2 regions of the Acidovorax sp. FG42 genome follow, and region 2 is predicted to be linked to the other one. Evidence: predicted binding sites of a transcription regulator. Region 2 holds the regulator's gene; the other holds the start of a gene.
What was found. Region 2 encodes FNR, which switches genes on or off when oxygen is low (the NO sensors DNR and NnrR bind a similar motif). Its sites were predicted from a motif close to TTGATNNNNATCAA; they were not measured.
Positions count from the first base shown of each region.

Region 1: the regulator FNR is predicted to act here: its motif matches at 3,818-3,831, upstream of clpB (ATP-dependent chaperone ClpB).

Region 1 covers NZ_JBMDJM010000006.1:98,534-106,103, forward strand. The annotation lists gene ACODSM_RS08595 (pilus assembly PilX family protein) at 1-644, opposite strand, end outside; gene ACODSM_RS08600 (PilW family protein) at 681-1,571, opposite strand; gene pilV (type IV pilus modification protein PilV) at 1,632-2,309, opposite strand; gene ACODSM_RS08610 (GspH/FimT family pseudopilin) at 2,297-2,872, opposite strand; gene ACODSM_RS08615 (GspH/FimT family pseudopilin) at 2,888-3,442, opposite strand; gene clpB (ATP-dependent chaperone ClpB) at 3,906-6,512, shown strand; gene ACODSM_RS08625 (hypothetical protein) at 6,587-6,940, shown strand; gene ACODSM_RS08630 (coniferyl aldehyde dehydrogenase) at 7,087-7,570, shown strand, end outside.
Region 2 covers NZ_JBMDJM010000014.1:75,315-82,884, reverse strand. The annotation lists gene ACODSM_RS15380 (cyclic di-GMP phosphodiesterase) at 1-434, opposite strand, end outside; gene ACODSM_RS15375 (sulfite exporter TauE/SafE family protein) at 656-1,381, opposite strand; gene hemN (oxygen-independent coproporphyrinogen III oxidase) at 1,387-2,769, opposite strand; gene fnr (fumarate/nitrate reduction transcriptional regulator Fnr) at 2,959-3,681, shown strand; gene ACODSM_RS15360 (hypothetical protein) at 3,783-4,079, opposite strand; gene ACODSM_RS15355 (FixH family protein) at 4,135-4,413, opposite strand; gene ccoG (cytochrome c oxidase accessory protein CcoG) at 4,478-5,923, opposite strand; gene ccoP (cytochrome-c oxidase, cbb3-type subunit III) at 6,016-6,930, opposite strand; gene ACODSM_RS15340 (CcoQ/FixQ family Cbb3-type cytochrome c oxidase assembly chaperone) at 6,955-7,092, opposite strand; gene ccoO (cytochrome-c oxidase, cbb3-type subunit II) at 7,109-7,570, opposite strand, start outside.

The DNA.
Region 1 (7,570 bases), on a different contig from region 2:
CAATACCAGCCTCCCAAACCTGCGCCAGTTTCGGTGAGAATCGGGTTAAGGCTGTCAGTGCCATCATTTTTAGTGGGTTTTTTATTGATCGCCCCCGTAAACTGGCCGTATCGGGCTCCGACATTCATGAGATCGGAGAGCGGTACTTCTCCCAGGGCCGCGTCGGCACCGGGTGTAATCGGAGTCGTGTCTGTGGCGTAATTCCAGAAATCTTGCCGTCCGACGCGGCGCGTGCATAAACCATCTTTGCAGCGTTTGGTTTCTGCCTCCAGCGAGGTAATCAGGGGATTGATTTCATTGGTGTCCCCCGGAAACTGCATCGCTCCGCTCGTGTAGGCGCGACAAGGAGGGCCGGCACATGGGCTGCCGTCAGCCATTTCGCCACGGATGTCCAGCTCGGCGTCTTGCAGCAGTGCTTGGGCTGCTTCCAGGGCACGTTGGTAATCTGCGTCGTTGCCCACTACCATTTCGTTGAAAAGGGAGGTTCGTGAGGCCCAGAGCGCCAGCAGCATGGAGAGCATGACGAAAACGATGACCACAAACAGTGCTACGCCGCGTTGGCGAGTAGCAATGGACCGGTCGGGTTTCCTGTGGCCAACACGGTCGACTAGATAGAGAGCGTCATGGCGCTGTGGGTTTTGCATAGTGGCTGCTTTGCGATGTTCTACAAGGGGCGCACGTCAAATCAGCCCTTGGCTGCGCAATTGAAAGGTGTTACGGAACACCAGATGCATGCGGTTTTTGCGAGTGCCAGTGAGTGTGGTCATGTCGACACTGGTGCCTGAGCAGTCGGTGTAAGTGCTACCTGCGGGCATATCGATGGGCTCGCTACCGTAAAGTACCAGGCACACTTGTATGCCTTGTACGCGTCTCCAGGTTGGATCGGTTGCGGCCGTTGGCATGTCGCTTCCCTTGGTGTACTGCACTTTGGACCCGGTGGCATCGGTAGTTTGGACCACGTAAAGGGCCTGGAATTGCGCGACGTTTTGCACGATGGCTTGTGCAGTGGCGCCGTTCCCTGCGCATTGCAGTTCATTCTTGGCGCTGTCGAATGTGAAAATACTCTCGACCAACTGATCTGTGCTGCTGTTGCCTGGTGCGCCAATGCAGTTGCGCGCCAGATAGTCAGTACCGAAAGCGGCTGGCGTGGATGCAGTGGCTGCAGTGCCTGCAACCATGAAAACATTGTCCGCGTAGCGCCGGAAGCCGGTGGTAACCGTAGCGCTGGCGCCCGCAAGGGTGCTTTCTTGTGCAAAGCTGTTTCCACCGCTCACTGAGTCTGCTTTGATTTCAAAGGCCACAGGGCTGAGCACATCGGTGTTGCTGCCTCCGGTGGGGTTGGGGTTCAGGTACAGGGAACCGGTTTGGCGAAGTTGCTGGCCAATAACCCGCATCACGTATGCTCCTTGCTGCTGTATGCCGCTGGCGTCGCTCACGGTGCCAGAGATACCACGTGACACCATCAGAGCCCCCATGGCCACCGCTACGACGAGCAGGCCTATGACTATGCCGACCATCAATTCGATCAGTGTCACACCACGTTGCTGAAGTGGGGAGGGCGAAATTTTCATGGTTTAAGGCTCTTCAAATAGGCACCAGATGCTATGGTTTTTATAAATTGCAAACCAAAACTACGAGCAATAAAGCGTCTTGGTGCCGCTTCCGTCGTCATAGGGGGCACAACGCGCCGCCACAGTGATGTATTGCAAGTGGCAAGTTTTATCGGCGGGACAGGCATTGGCCGAGTCGGTTCCTGCGGTGAGGGCCCCTGCGGTGCCGTCATTGGTAGTGGCTCGGAATTTAGTCGCGTCGATATCGTCCTTGTAGGCTGCGGCTGTATCGCGCTCGTTCTCGCGCCAAGCAATCATGATTCCCAGTTGACGGCGGTTGGCTTCGACGGTTTCTCCGGGGGCAAGAAAGATGCTGGCTTGCCCTCCTGGGAGGGATTGCTCCACCGTAGTTTTCCACTGTTTCAGGTCATAGGCTGCCTGCTCTGCTGGGGTGCAGGTGGCGCTATCGCAATTGGATGCAGTCAAATCGCTGGATTTTTTGCTATATCCAGATTCATAGCTTTTAATACTTAACAATGCGTTAGGGCTGACCTTCATGCGTTCGCTCAGGTCCTCAATCAATCGGATGGCCTGAGCACGTCGCACCGTGGTAGACGTGTCTGTCAAGGTCCGCATCTGAACGCCCAGTATTCCCAGGATACCTAGCGCCATCACCACGATGGCCACCAACGACTCGATCAGGCTGATGCCTTCCTGGCGCCGACATGCAGCAGGGTTGAGAGTTGTCAGCTGGTACATGGAATGGCCTCTGGGAGAATGGTGCGTATGCGTCCACCTGAACTCATGCAGACACCGCGAGCGCCTGGGTGCATGGTGGACTTGTCTAGGGGAACTAAACTGAAACCGAGCCAAGTGCCATCCACCAGACCCCAGCGGTTCAGCTTGATGGCGGCTCCGCCGCCTGTGCGTGTGACTTGCACTTTGGATGGTATTTCCACACGCTGAAGTATTGGCTCACCGGCATTGCAGGTGCCATTGCCGTTAGTGTCGTGGCAGATGACCCATCCGCAGTCCCAGTCGCGAGTGCTTGTAGCTGTAGTGCATCCATTGGTGTTATTGGGCAATTTTTGCATTGCCACCAACCCCCCGCGCTTGATGGCCTCAGACCGCGCCATTTGGAGAGACGCGCGAAGCGACTCTGTGGCATTACGAACGCGCCAGCTCTCGATCATTAGGGTGAAAGAGGGGCTTGCTAAACCCGCAAGCACCGCCAGAAGAGCGATTACCACCATCAACTCGATAGCAGTAAATCCACCAGCACAGGGTCGGAGGTTCACGGGTGAATACTTGTCAAGCTTCATGACTAGACCCACATGTCATGCCGGGCAGGCACCACCGCGTGGTACTTGGACGATTCGGCCGCCCATGCCAGCGCAAAGCCGTATGGCTGCGTTGTCGGTCTGAGATTTACCTTCGGGGTAGAGCAAAAAATTCATGGCGACGGCTACGCCTCCGCTACTTTCTGTCAGCATTCCCCAGCGATCTACATAAAGAGCTGTTTTACTGTTGCTATGGGAAATAGAAACCCTTGAGGGCGCGGCATTGACTTTGATGTCTGTGCTGACTCCATTTTGGGTATGGGTCAATTTCCAGCCTGCATTCCAGCCGCCCGTTGCGTCGATGGTCACGCCCCCGCCGCGTTTGATGGCCTCTGAGCGCGCCAAATACAAGCTGGAGGTCAAGGATTCGGCTGCATCGCGTACACGCCAACGCTCAACCAAGAGGGTAAAACTAGGACCAGCTAGTGCTGCAAGGGCAGCGATGATTGCTACAACGACCAGCAGCTCAATGGCGGTGAAGCCATTCGGGCCCCTAAGGGGTGGAGTCGCCGCCAACTTATTGTTCACGTGGCAGGAGGTCGATGCATACATGACGAGATCCTATAAAAGGCGACATTGTCTTGCCAAGAGGCTAGGGACAGATGGTCTAAGGGTCGCGACAAGCGGTGTCAACTTGTGGGCGAATTCCACAATGAGGCAGCTTTCGCTTGTATTTCTGCTTGTCTCCGCGGCGCATCGGCGTTTGGCCGATGCCGTTTTTTCTGTGAGGCTTGTTCTAAGAAGACGTATAGCGGTAATTTGGTTGAGAGATACCGATTTCCAGCGAGTGCCTATGTTCGGATGGCGGCCTATGTCGTTATTTCGGTGATGGTATGCAGTCAAACGATATAACGCATTTCCTCTTCGTTGACTCGTGGGCTGTGCGGAAATGGAGATATGTAATCTTGGTGCATCTGAGGTTCTTTGTTGACGCGTGTCAATTTGTCTGCTTTGCATTGCCTTGAAATCAGACATCCCCTGCCTCAAATTCAGTGCAATTAGGAGGACTTAGACAATGCGTCTCGACAAATTCACCACCAAGTTTCAAGAAGCCCTGAGCGACGCCCAAAGCATCGCGCTGGGTAATGACCACGCCTACATCGAGCCCGTGCATGTGCTGCAGGCCATGCTGCAACAGGATGACGGCCCCAAGGCGTTGCTGCAGCGTGCAGGCGTCAATGTGCCTGGGCTGCTGGCAGCGGCTGAGGCCGCCGTCAAGCGGCTGCCGCAGGTGCAAGGCAACGATCAAGTACAGGGCGGCCCCGAGTTGGGCCGTGTGCTGCAAGCCACAGAGAAAGAAGCCATCAAGCGCGGTGACCAGTTCATTGCCAGTGAGCTGTTCCTGCTGGCGGTGATCGACAGCAAGGGCGATGCCGCCAAGATTGCCAAGGACAACGGCCTCACGCGCAAGAGCCTGGAGGCTGCGATTGAAGCCGTGCGCGGCGGCCAGAAGATGGACAGCGCCGAGGCTGAGGGGCAGCGCGGCGCCTTGGCCAAGTACTGTCTGGATCTGACCGAACGCGCTCGCCTGGGCAAACTCGACCCGGTGATTGGCCGTGACGACGAGATCCGTCGTGCCATTCAGGTGCTGCAGCGGCGTACCAAGAACAACCCCGTGCTGATCGGTGAGCCCGGTGTGGGCAAGACCGCCATCGTTGAGGGCTTGGCCCAGCGCATCGTGGCGGGCGAGGTGCCCGAGAGCCTGAAGAACAAGCGCGTGCTCAGCCTCGACATGGCTGCGCTCCTCGCCGGTGCCAAGTACCGCGGCGAGTTTGAGGAGCGCCTGAAAAGTGTCCTCAACGAGCTGGCCAAAGATGAAGGCCAGACCATCGTCTTTATTGACGAGTTGCACACCATGGTGGGGGCCGGTAAGGGCGAGGGCGCGATGGATGCGGGCAACATGCTCAAGCCCGCGCTGGCGCGCGGCGAATTGCACTGCGTGGGTGCTACCACCCTCGACGAATACCGCAAGTACATCGAAAAGGATGCGGCGCTGGAGCGTCGCTTCCAGAAAATCCTCGTGGGCGAGCCTACCGTCGAGGCGACCATTGCCATCCTGCGCGGCCTGCAGGAGAAGTACGAGGTTCACCATGGCGTGGACATCACCGACCCGGCAATCGTCGCAGCGGCCGAGCTGAGCAATCGCTACATCACGGATCGCTTCTTGCCGGACAAGGCGATCGATCTGATCGACGAGGCTGCGTCCAAGATCAAGATCGAGATGGACTCCAAGCCTGAGGTGATGGACAAGCTCGACCGCCGCCTGATCCAGTTGCAGATCGAACGCGAAGCCGTGCGCAAGGAAAAGGATGAGTCCTCGCAAAAGCGCTTTGCGCTGATCGAGGAAGAGATCGGCAAGCTGCAAAAAGAGATCGCCGACTACGACGAGATCTGGCAATCCGAAAAAGCCCAGGCACAGGGCAGCGCTCATGTGCGCGAGGCCATCGACAAGCTCAAGTTCCAGATCGAAGAGTTCACCCGCAAGGGCGACTTCAACAAGGTGGCAGAGCTGCAATACGGCAAGCTGCCCGAGCTGGAAAAGCAGCTCAAGGAAGCCCAGGCGCAAGAAGCTGGCAAGGACGGTGCGCCCGCTACGCGCCGACTACTGCGCACACAGGTGGGCGCCGAGGAAATCGCTGAAGTGGTAAGCCGTGCCACGGGCATCCCGGTCGCCAAGATGATGCAGGGCGAGAAAGACAAGCTCTTGCAGATGGAAGCCAAGCTGCACGAACGTGTAGTGGGGCAAAACGAGGCGATTGCTGCGGTGGCCAACGCCATCCGTCGTTCGCGCTCGGGCCTGAGCGATCCCAACCGTCCCACGGGCTCCTTCCTGTTCCTGGGCCCCACGGGCGTGGGCAAAACCGAGCTGTGCAAGGCATTGGCCGGCTTCTTGTTCGACAGCGAGGAGCACCTGATCCGCATCGACATGAGCGAGTTCATGGAGAAGCATTCGGTGGCCCGCCTGATCGGCGCACCACCCGGTTATGTGGGCTATGAGGAGGGCGGCTACCTGACCGAAGCCGTGCGCCGCAAGCCTTACAGCGTGCTACTGCTCGACGAGGTGGAAAAGGCCCATCCCGATGTGTTCAACGTGCTGCTGCAGGTGCTGGACGATGGTCGCCTGACCGATGGCCAGGGCCGCACCGTGGACTTCAAGAACACGGTGATCGTGATGACCAGCAACATCGGCTCGCACCTGATCCAGGCGATGGTGGGACAGGACTCGGACGACATCAAGGAAGCGGTGTGGGGCGAACTCAAGAACCACTTCCGGCCCGAGTTTTTGAACCGCATTGATGAGACGGTGGTATTCCACGCGCTGGATGCACAGCACATTGCCTCGATCGCCAAGATCCAGCTGCAGCTGCTGCAATCCCGGTTGGCCAAGATGGATTTGGAATTGCAGGTGTCCGACGCTGCCTTGGCAGAATTGGCAAAGGTGGGGTTTGACCCGGTGTTCGGTGCGCGGCCGCTCAAGCGGGCAATTCAGCAGCGCATCGAGAACCCGCTGTCCAAGCTGTTGCTGGAAGGGCGATTCGCGCCCAAGAGTGTGATTCCGGTCACCGTGAACCCTGTGCTGGAGCCTGGTGTGTTCCAGTTCGGAGTGGCTCTGCAGGAGTGATGTGGGCCCGGGATGCGATTGCGGTGTGATTCGGCACCGCAATCGCATCCCAAGTTGTGAAGGAGAGGTGTCGTTTGAATGATTTTGTTGCGGGTGTCGTCAGCCTGCTGCTGCGTGTGATCGTGATTGCCATGGGGCTGGTCTTGTTTGCCAGCCTTCTGGTCGCGGCCATGTTGCTGGCGCTGGTGTGGGTGCTGCGTGCAGGTTGGGCCCGCCTGACCGGTCGGCCGGTGACGCCGTGGGTGATGGGTGTGGACCCGCGCACAGGCTTCAGCAAAGTCTTTCGGTCCACGGAGCGGTGGTCCGCGGGCCGCCGTGGCAGCAGGGCGCCGGAAGCTACCGGTGAGGACGCTGCAGCGTCGCGCCGGGGTGGCATCCTGCCGGGGGCGGCGCAGGTCACGGACGTGGAAGCGCGCGAAGTGCGTTGATAGGGTGGTGGCGGCCGCTGGACTATGGCGGCAACCAGCGCTCTCTCATGAAAGTCCTGTGCAATGGGCGCAAGCCAACGGATATCAACCCCAACGCGCATGCCTTTTTGTGACGCGCCCACCGGGGTGTCTCCTATCATCCGACCATGACACCCACCGATATCCGCGCCCATTTCGATCTTCAGTTCCAGGCCAGCCGCGCGCATGTGGATGTGCCGCTGCTCGTGCGCCGGGAGCGATTGCTGCGCCTTCGCAAATTGCTCGATGAGAATGGGCCTGTGCTGGCGGCGGCCGTGCAGGCCGACTTTGGCATGCGGTCCCCCCGCCTCACGGAGGTGGCCGACTTCTTTGTGTTGCGTACCCTGCTGTCGCACACGCTGCGCCACTTGGCCAAGTGGGTCAAGCCTCGCCAGGTACACACGCCGATATACCTGCAGCCGGCCCACGCCTTCATCCAGCGCCAGCCCATGGGGGTGGTGGGTGTGATTGCGCCGTGGAACTACCCGGTGCAACTGGCCTTGGCGCCCGCCATCACGGCACTGGCGGCGGGCAACCGCGTGATGCTCAAGCCCAGTGAGCTGACGCCCCATACCTCGGCCCAACTGGCACTGCTGGTGGCGCAGTTCTTCG
Region 2 (7,570 bases):
TTGGCCCTGGCCTGGTCGGGGTGCTCGGAAACCGTGCGCTCCATGGACTGGTACTGACGGGTGGCTTCTGAGAAACGCTGATTGCAGGCGGCCAAGGCCCGGTTTTGTGCTTCCAGCAGCTCACGGCGACGCTGCGCCTCGGGGTCCACGACAGTGGCCGTCCCAGGCCCGGGCGCATCCAGGCCGTTGGGCGGTGGGGCTGTCATCTCGGGCACGCTCCAGGCAGCAGGCACCAGCTCCTGCAGTTCTGGATCGCTCTTTTTGGGGACGTAACGTACCTCGGTCAACCCCAGCTCGCGCAAGGTGGCGATCTGTTCCGACGACGCCACCCGGAAACTGCTGGTCGGGAACGGATGGTGCATCCAGCCCACGTCGAGCTGGATGTACATGCCGACACGCAGTTGGCTGATGTCGATGAGGATGGATGAGTTCACGTCAGGCGCACGATACATGGCGACATCAATGCCACCAATAGTTACGCAGATTATCACCAGTTCCAGTGACGTGGCGAAGAACCGGCAGACCGCGCAGCGATCCGGCAACACTTGGCAGAAATCGGGCCTGACTGGAGCACTGCAGCCCCCTGGGCTGAGGCATCGCCCCGCTTGGAACCACCGGGCGATTAAGGGTGACAGGACAAATCAGCGCCGCCCGCTCAGCGACACCAGAGCGATGGCTTGTAAATGAGATCCATCCACAATGCCCAGGCAGCGACCGCGCACAGCATGGCGCCTGCGGCCCTCGTGCCCCACTGAGCTCGCGCAAGATTCAGGCGATTGCGAAGGCTGCTCCAAGCCCAGGGGCCGCCCACCAGCCAGACCCCGCTGCCCACGGCAAACAGGGCCATGGTCAGGGCCCCCTCCAGTGGCCCTCCACTGAGCGCCGCGACCAACAGGGCCGAGTAGAGCAACCCGCAAGGCATCAGGGCCCACAGGACCCCCGCCGCCATCACGCCGCCTGGCGCTCCGACCAGCGGTCGAACACGCGCCCACACGGAGCGGCCAGCCTGTTCCACCCAGGCGGGCTGGCGCGACTGCACCATCATCATGAGCCCCCAGGCCATCACTGCCACGTGCATCAGCGTCCAGGCGGGACGCAACGCAGTGGTCTGCTGGGTCAGCCATGCCAGACTGTCCATGGCCATGGCTGCCAGTGCCCCGGCGCTGGCATAGCCCACCAGGCGCCCCGCATGAAAGGCCACGGTGCGCTGCAGTACGCCGCCACGCGGCGCCCAGCGCACCACCCGCTCGGCACTGCCCTCCGCCAGTGGCGCGCCGCCCTGCCCCACGAGCGCTCCACAGGGCGCGGAGCACATGGCCAGGCAGTGGGACCCGCCAGCGAGTCCCATGAGCAGAGCAGTCCAGCCGACCGTGGCAAGCATAGGTATCAGATGATGCGCGAAAACCGGGCGCGGTTGCGGTCTGCCTGCAGATAGCGGTCAAAAACCATGGCGATGCCCCGCACGAAGAACCAACCGGTCGCAGTCACTTCAATGCCCTCTGGCCCAACGCGCACCAGCCCTTGCTCCTGCATGCCCTCCAATTGGGCCAACTCCGCCGCGAAATACTGGCGGAAGTCGATCAGCCATGCCTGCTCCATCGGCTCGAACAGCAGTTCCCCCTGGCACATCAGGGCCATGATGGCCGCACGGCGCACCAGGTCGTCGCGCGTGAGCGCCAGCCCCCGCACCACGGGCAACCGCCCCTGGTCCAGAAAGTCGTAGTACTCATCCAGCGTCTTGGAGTTCTGGCTGTAGGTTGCCCCCACACGGCCAATGGCCGATACGCCCAGGCCGATCAAATCGCAGTCCGGCTGCGTGCTGTAGCCCTGGAAATTGCGGTGCAGGCGCCCCTGGCGCTTGGCCACGGCCAGGGCGTCGGTGGGCAGCGCAAAGTGGTCCATGCCCACGTACACGTAGCCAGCATCCATGAAGGCATCGAGCGAGCGCGACAACATGGAGAGCTTGCTCCCGCCCGTGGGCAACTCCGCAGAGATGATGCGACGCTGTGGCTTGAAACGCTCTGGCAGGTGCGCATAGGCATACAGGGCGATGCGGTCAGGCCGCAGTTGCGCCACCTGGGCCAGCGTGCGGTCAAAAGACTCGGGCGTCTGGCGCGGCAGGCCGTAGATCAGATCCACGTTCACCGAGTCAAAGCCCAACGAACGCGCAGACTCAACCAGCGCAAACACCTGTTCGGCAGGCTGGATGCGGTGCACAGCCTTCTGCACTTCGGCATCAAAGTCCTGCACGCCAAAACTCAGCCGGTTAAAACCCAGTTCAGCCAACAGTGCAAGACGCTCTGCATTGACGGTGCGAGGGTCCACCTCGATCGAGTATTCCCCCCCAGGCGCCAGCGTGAAGCTGCGCTTGAGCATGGCCATCAGCTCCCGCAGGCCCGCATCGGAGAGGAAGGTGGGTGTGCCTCCCCCCAGGTGCAGTTGACTCACCACCTGTCCTACGCCACAGTGCGCCGTGTGCAGGTCGATCTCGCGGCTCAAGTAGCGCAAGTAGACCTCGGCGCGGTCATGGTGCTTGGTGATGATCTTGTTGCAGGCGCAGTAGTAGCACAGGGATTCGCAAAACGGGATGTGCACGTACAGGGACAGCGGCATGGCCTTGGCCAGCGTGCCCGAGCGGCGCTGTTGCAGCGCCAGCACATAGTCTTCCTGACCAAACGCCTCCACGAAACGGTCGGCCGTTGGATAGGATGTATAGCGGGGCCCTGGCACGTCAAAGCGGCGCAGAAGGTCTGGCGAAACAGCAGTCATGGGGAAATTTCCTTGCGTACACCTTGACTGTGCCGTAGGCTCTGGGACATGTCCTTGACCTGCATCAAGTGAACCCGCAAGCGATACGGCGACAATTTGATGAAGGTCAGCCGCTTGCCCGCGCTCTGTATTCAGGTTCGTGTACGGCAAGCGCGATATGCTTGACCGCTAACCCAAGCCCATGTGTCTATGAACCCGCTCACCATCAAAGTCGCCTGCTCCAACTGCAACCTCCGCGAGCTGTGCATGCCCGTGGGCTTGAACGAAGAGCAACTGCAGCGCATTGACGAGGTCGTTGCTGTCCGCCGCAAGGTCAAGCGCGGCGGCACGCTGTTTCGCAATGGCGAGTCCTTCACGTCCTTGTACGCCATCCGCACCGGTTTTTTCAAGACCTGTGTGGCCACCGAAGACGGTCGCGACCAGGTCACGGGCTTTCAGATGGCGGGGGAGATCATCGGGCTGGACGGCATCGTGAATGACCACCACACCTGTGACGCGGTGGCCCTGGAAGATGCCGAGGTCTGCGTCATGCCTTTCGACCGCATCGAAGAACTGTCCCGCGAAGTCACGGCCCTGCAGCACCACGTGCACAAGATCATGAGCCGCGAGATCGTGCGCGAACATGGTGTGATGCTGCTGCTGGGCAGCATGCGTGCCGAGGAGCGCCTGGCGGCCTTCTTGCTCAACCTGGTGCAGCGCCTGCATGCACGGGGCTTCTCGCAATCAGAACTGGTGTTGCGCATGACGCGCGAAGAGATCGGCAGCTACCTGGGCCTCAAACTTGAAACAGTGAGCCGCACCTTCTCCAAATTTGTGGAAGAAGGCATCGTGGAAGTCAAACAGCGCCATGTGCGCATCCTTGACACCGATGCCCTGCGACGCATTGTGAACAGCCAGCAGACCTGCCACTGAGTACGGCCCCTCGTCGGCTGAGGGTCTGGGCGGTACAAAAGCCCTACGGTCCCTTCTAAAACGGCATGCAGCGCATGCCCGCATGAACCGGCGAAAAAGGCTCAGGAGCAAGACGACGATGTCTTGCGGCAATCGTCAGGGCGCTCCCCGTCGGGCACGGGACAGCGGTTGACCTCAAACGGGGACATGGACAGTAGCGTGGTCAATGCGCTGGTGGCCATGGTGATGGCCCAGAACACAAAAAATGCGAGGGTGTACACCCCCTGCCTCGACAGCGCCAGAGGCTGCCCGAACCAGTGCAGGTCCTGGGGGTCCACCATGGCAAAAACCAGCATCTCCAGCACACCCGCCATCAAAAAGGCGGGCCATGCAATCCACATCAGGCGTTGCGTCCACATATAGGTTCTGTCTCCTGGTGCTGCCGGGGTCGCCAGGGTGTGCGACCCTGGGGTTTCAGCGTGGTTGGTCTTGCACAGGGGTGGCCGCATGGTTGCGGGCCTTGAGGGCCGGCGCCAGACTCTTTTCCGGCGCCACCAGTGTCTTGTTGATTTCGATGCCTTGGCGGTAGTAGTCCTCCGCCACCACGGGGTCGGGCCGCGAAATCGCTAGCCACAGCGTCACAAAGCCCGCCACGATCACGATCAGAGGCCCGGCAATCACCAGCCACACATGGCCAAACTTCCACCAGGGTACGGTTACCGCCTGGGTTGCAATGGCAGGGTTTGAAGACATGGTGCTTTACTCCTCAACAATATCGGTCAAAGTGCGGCCCCGAAGGGCCCCACCGGAATACCGCTCAGCGCGGTACAAGGAACACGGATTTCTCCGTGACATGGGCCGCTGCTCCTACGGCCTGCACATCAAACTGAACGGCATGCGACCCGGGCGTAGCGGAACCATAGGGAATCTGCAAACGCACGGCCACCCAGCGAGACTCTGCCGCGCCAATGTCCACTTCAGCCTCGGAAGCCACTTCGAGACCCTCCAGGCCCCGCGCACTGATGCGATAACGCTGCTCGCCCTCGGTGGCATTCATGATCTGCAGCCGGTAAATGTTCTCCAGCTTGCCACCCGCCACGATGCGCGAGAGCGCAGCGCGGTCCCGCACCACATCCACCTTCAGCGGTGTGCGCACCACCAGGCTGGCCAACATGGCCACGCAAAGGCTTACCAGCACGGCGCTGTAGATCAGCACGCGGGGGCGCAGCACGCGGCGCAACATCTGCGACTGCGTCCAGTGCTTGGCAACGCCGTTCTGGGTCGAATAGCGGATGAGCCCACGCGGGTACTGCATCTTGTCCATCACGGTATTGCAGGCGTCCACGCACAAGCCGCAGCCGATGCATTCGTACTGCAAACCCTTGCGGATGTCGATGCCCACGGGACAGACCTGCACACACAGCGAGCAATCGATGCAGTCACCCAAGCCCTGGGCTTTGTAGTCGATGTTCTTCTTGCGTGGGCCACGCTGCTCGCCACGTTCAGGGTCGTAGGTAACGATCAAAGTGTCCTTGTCAAACATCGCGCTTTGAAAACGCGCATAAGGGCACATGTACTTGCAGACCTGCTCGCGCATGAAGCCCGCATTGCCATAGGTGGCAAAACCGTAGAACAGCACCCAGAAAATCTGCCAGCTGCCCTGGAACGCCAGCAGCTCGCTGCCCAGCTCGCGAATGGGGACGAAGTACCCCACAAAAGTGAACCCGGTCCACAGGGCCACCGCGATCCACACCACTTGCTTGAAAAACTTCTTGCGGATCTTCTCGAACGTCCAGGGGCCGTTGTCCAGGCGGAGCCGGGCACTGCGATCGCCTTCGATCTTGTGCTCGATCCACATGAACATTTCGGTGTACACCGTCTGCGGGCACGCAAAGCCACACCACAGACGCCCGGCCACTGCGGTGAACAGGAACAGTGACAACGCCGAAATGATCAGAAGGCCGGTGAGGTAGATGAAATCCTGCGGATACAGCACCAGACCAAAGATGTAGAACCTGCGAGCCCCCAGGTCAAACAGCACCATCTGGCGCTGGCCCCACTCAAACCACGGCAACCCGTAAAACACCAGCTGCGTAAGAAACACCATGCCCCAGCGCCAGCGCGCAAACAGGCCGCTGATGGAACGCGGGTAGATCTTCTTTTGCGCTTCGTACAGCGAGATGATCTCGCCCGCAGACGACGCATCTGCCGCGACTGGCGTAATCGGGATGACCTTGCGAGCCGGCTCGCTGGGTGTGCTCATGGTGTCGCTTTGTGAACGGAATTAAGGCGTAAAAGGGGTGCCTTCAAACGGAAACCCGGGCAGTGCGTCTCACGCACCGCCCGGCAGCCAGGTCAGCGTGCAGCCACCTGCTTGTTCGACAGGCCCCACACATAGGCAGAGAGTACGCCGATCTGCGCCTCGGTCAACTTTTCGGCCTGTGCAGGCATCTGGTTGACCTTGCCGTTGTTGATCATGGCGGTGATGGCGGCCTCGCCCCAGCCATGCAGCCAGATGTCATCGGTCAGGTTAGGCGCGCCCAGCGCCTGGTTGCCCTTGCCGTCCATGCCGTGGCAGGCTGCGCAGGCAGCAAACTTGGCCTTGCCCAGCGATGCGCGCAGCGAGTCATGGGGGCTGCCCGACAGGCTCAGCACGTAGTGCGACAGGTTACGCACGTCTTCCGGGGAGCCCACTGCGGCTGCCATGGGAGGCATGTTGCCGATGCGGCCCTTCTCCAGCGTCTCGCGGATCTTCTCGGGCGTGCCGCCGTGCAGCCAGTCGTTGTCCGTCAGGTTTGGAAAGCCCTTGCTGCCTCGCGCATCCGAGCCGTGGCACTGTGCGCAGTTGTTCATGAACAAACGCTCGCCTATCGCGTGGGCCTGGGGGTCGGCGGCTACGTCTTCAGGCTTCATGGAGGCAAAGCGTGCGTATAGCGGCTCCAGCTCCGTCTTGGCCTTGGCCATTTCGGCTTCGTACTCGCCCTTCTGCGTCCAGTTGAGCTTGCCGGTGAAGCTGCCCAGGCCTGGATAGGCGGCCAGGTAGCCCAGACCAAAGACGATGGTGATGACAAACAGCCACACCCACCAGCGCGGCAGGGGGTTGTTCATCTCGACCAGGTCCTCATCCCAAACGTGGCCGGTGGTGTTGTCGGAGGTGGCCACCACCTTCTTGCGGCCCGCCATCCAAAGCAGGATGCCGCAGGCGATGATGCCGACCAGGGTCAGCGTGGTCACAAAGACCGACCAGAAATTGCTGGTGAAGTCACTCATGGGGTGTTCTCGTTCTGGTGAAGGTCAATCTGTCTCGAAAGGCAGCTGGGCTGCCTCGTCGAACCGGGCCTTGTTGCGGCCTCGGTAGGCCCAGACCCAGATGCCAATGAAGCAGGCCATCGATGCCAGGGTGGCGACGATGCGCATGGTGGTGATGTCCATGGGATATCTCCTTTGCTTACTTGAGCGCACGGCCCATGACTTGCAGGTAGGCGATGAGCGCATCCTGCTCCGTCTTGCCCTTGACCTCGCCCGCCGCAGCCGTGATCTGCTCGTCGGTGTAAGGCACGCCCACGGTGCGCAGGGCCTTCATGCGGGGCGCCATCACTGCGGGGTCCACCTGGTTCTTTTCAAGCCAGGGGTATGCGGGCATGTTGGACTCGGGCACCACATCGCGGGGGTTGTTCAGGTGGATGCGATGCCATTCGTCGCTGTACTTGCCACCCACGCGGTGCAGGTCGGGACCCGTGCGCTTGCTACCCCACTGGAAGGGGTGGTCATACACAAACTCGCCCGCCACCGAGTAGTGGCCATAGCGCAGCGTCTCTGCGCGGAAGGGGCGGATCATCTGCGAGTGGCAGTTGTAGCAACCCTCGCGGATGTAGATGTCGCGGCCTGCCAGCTGCAAAGCGTTGTAAGG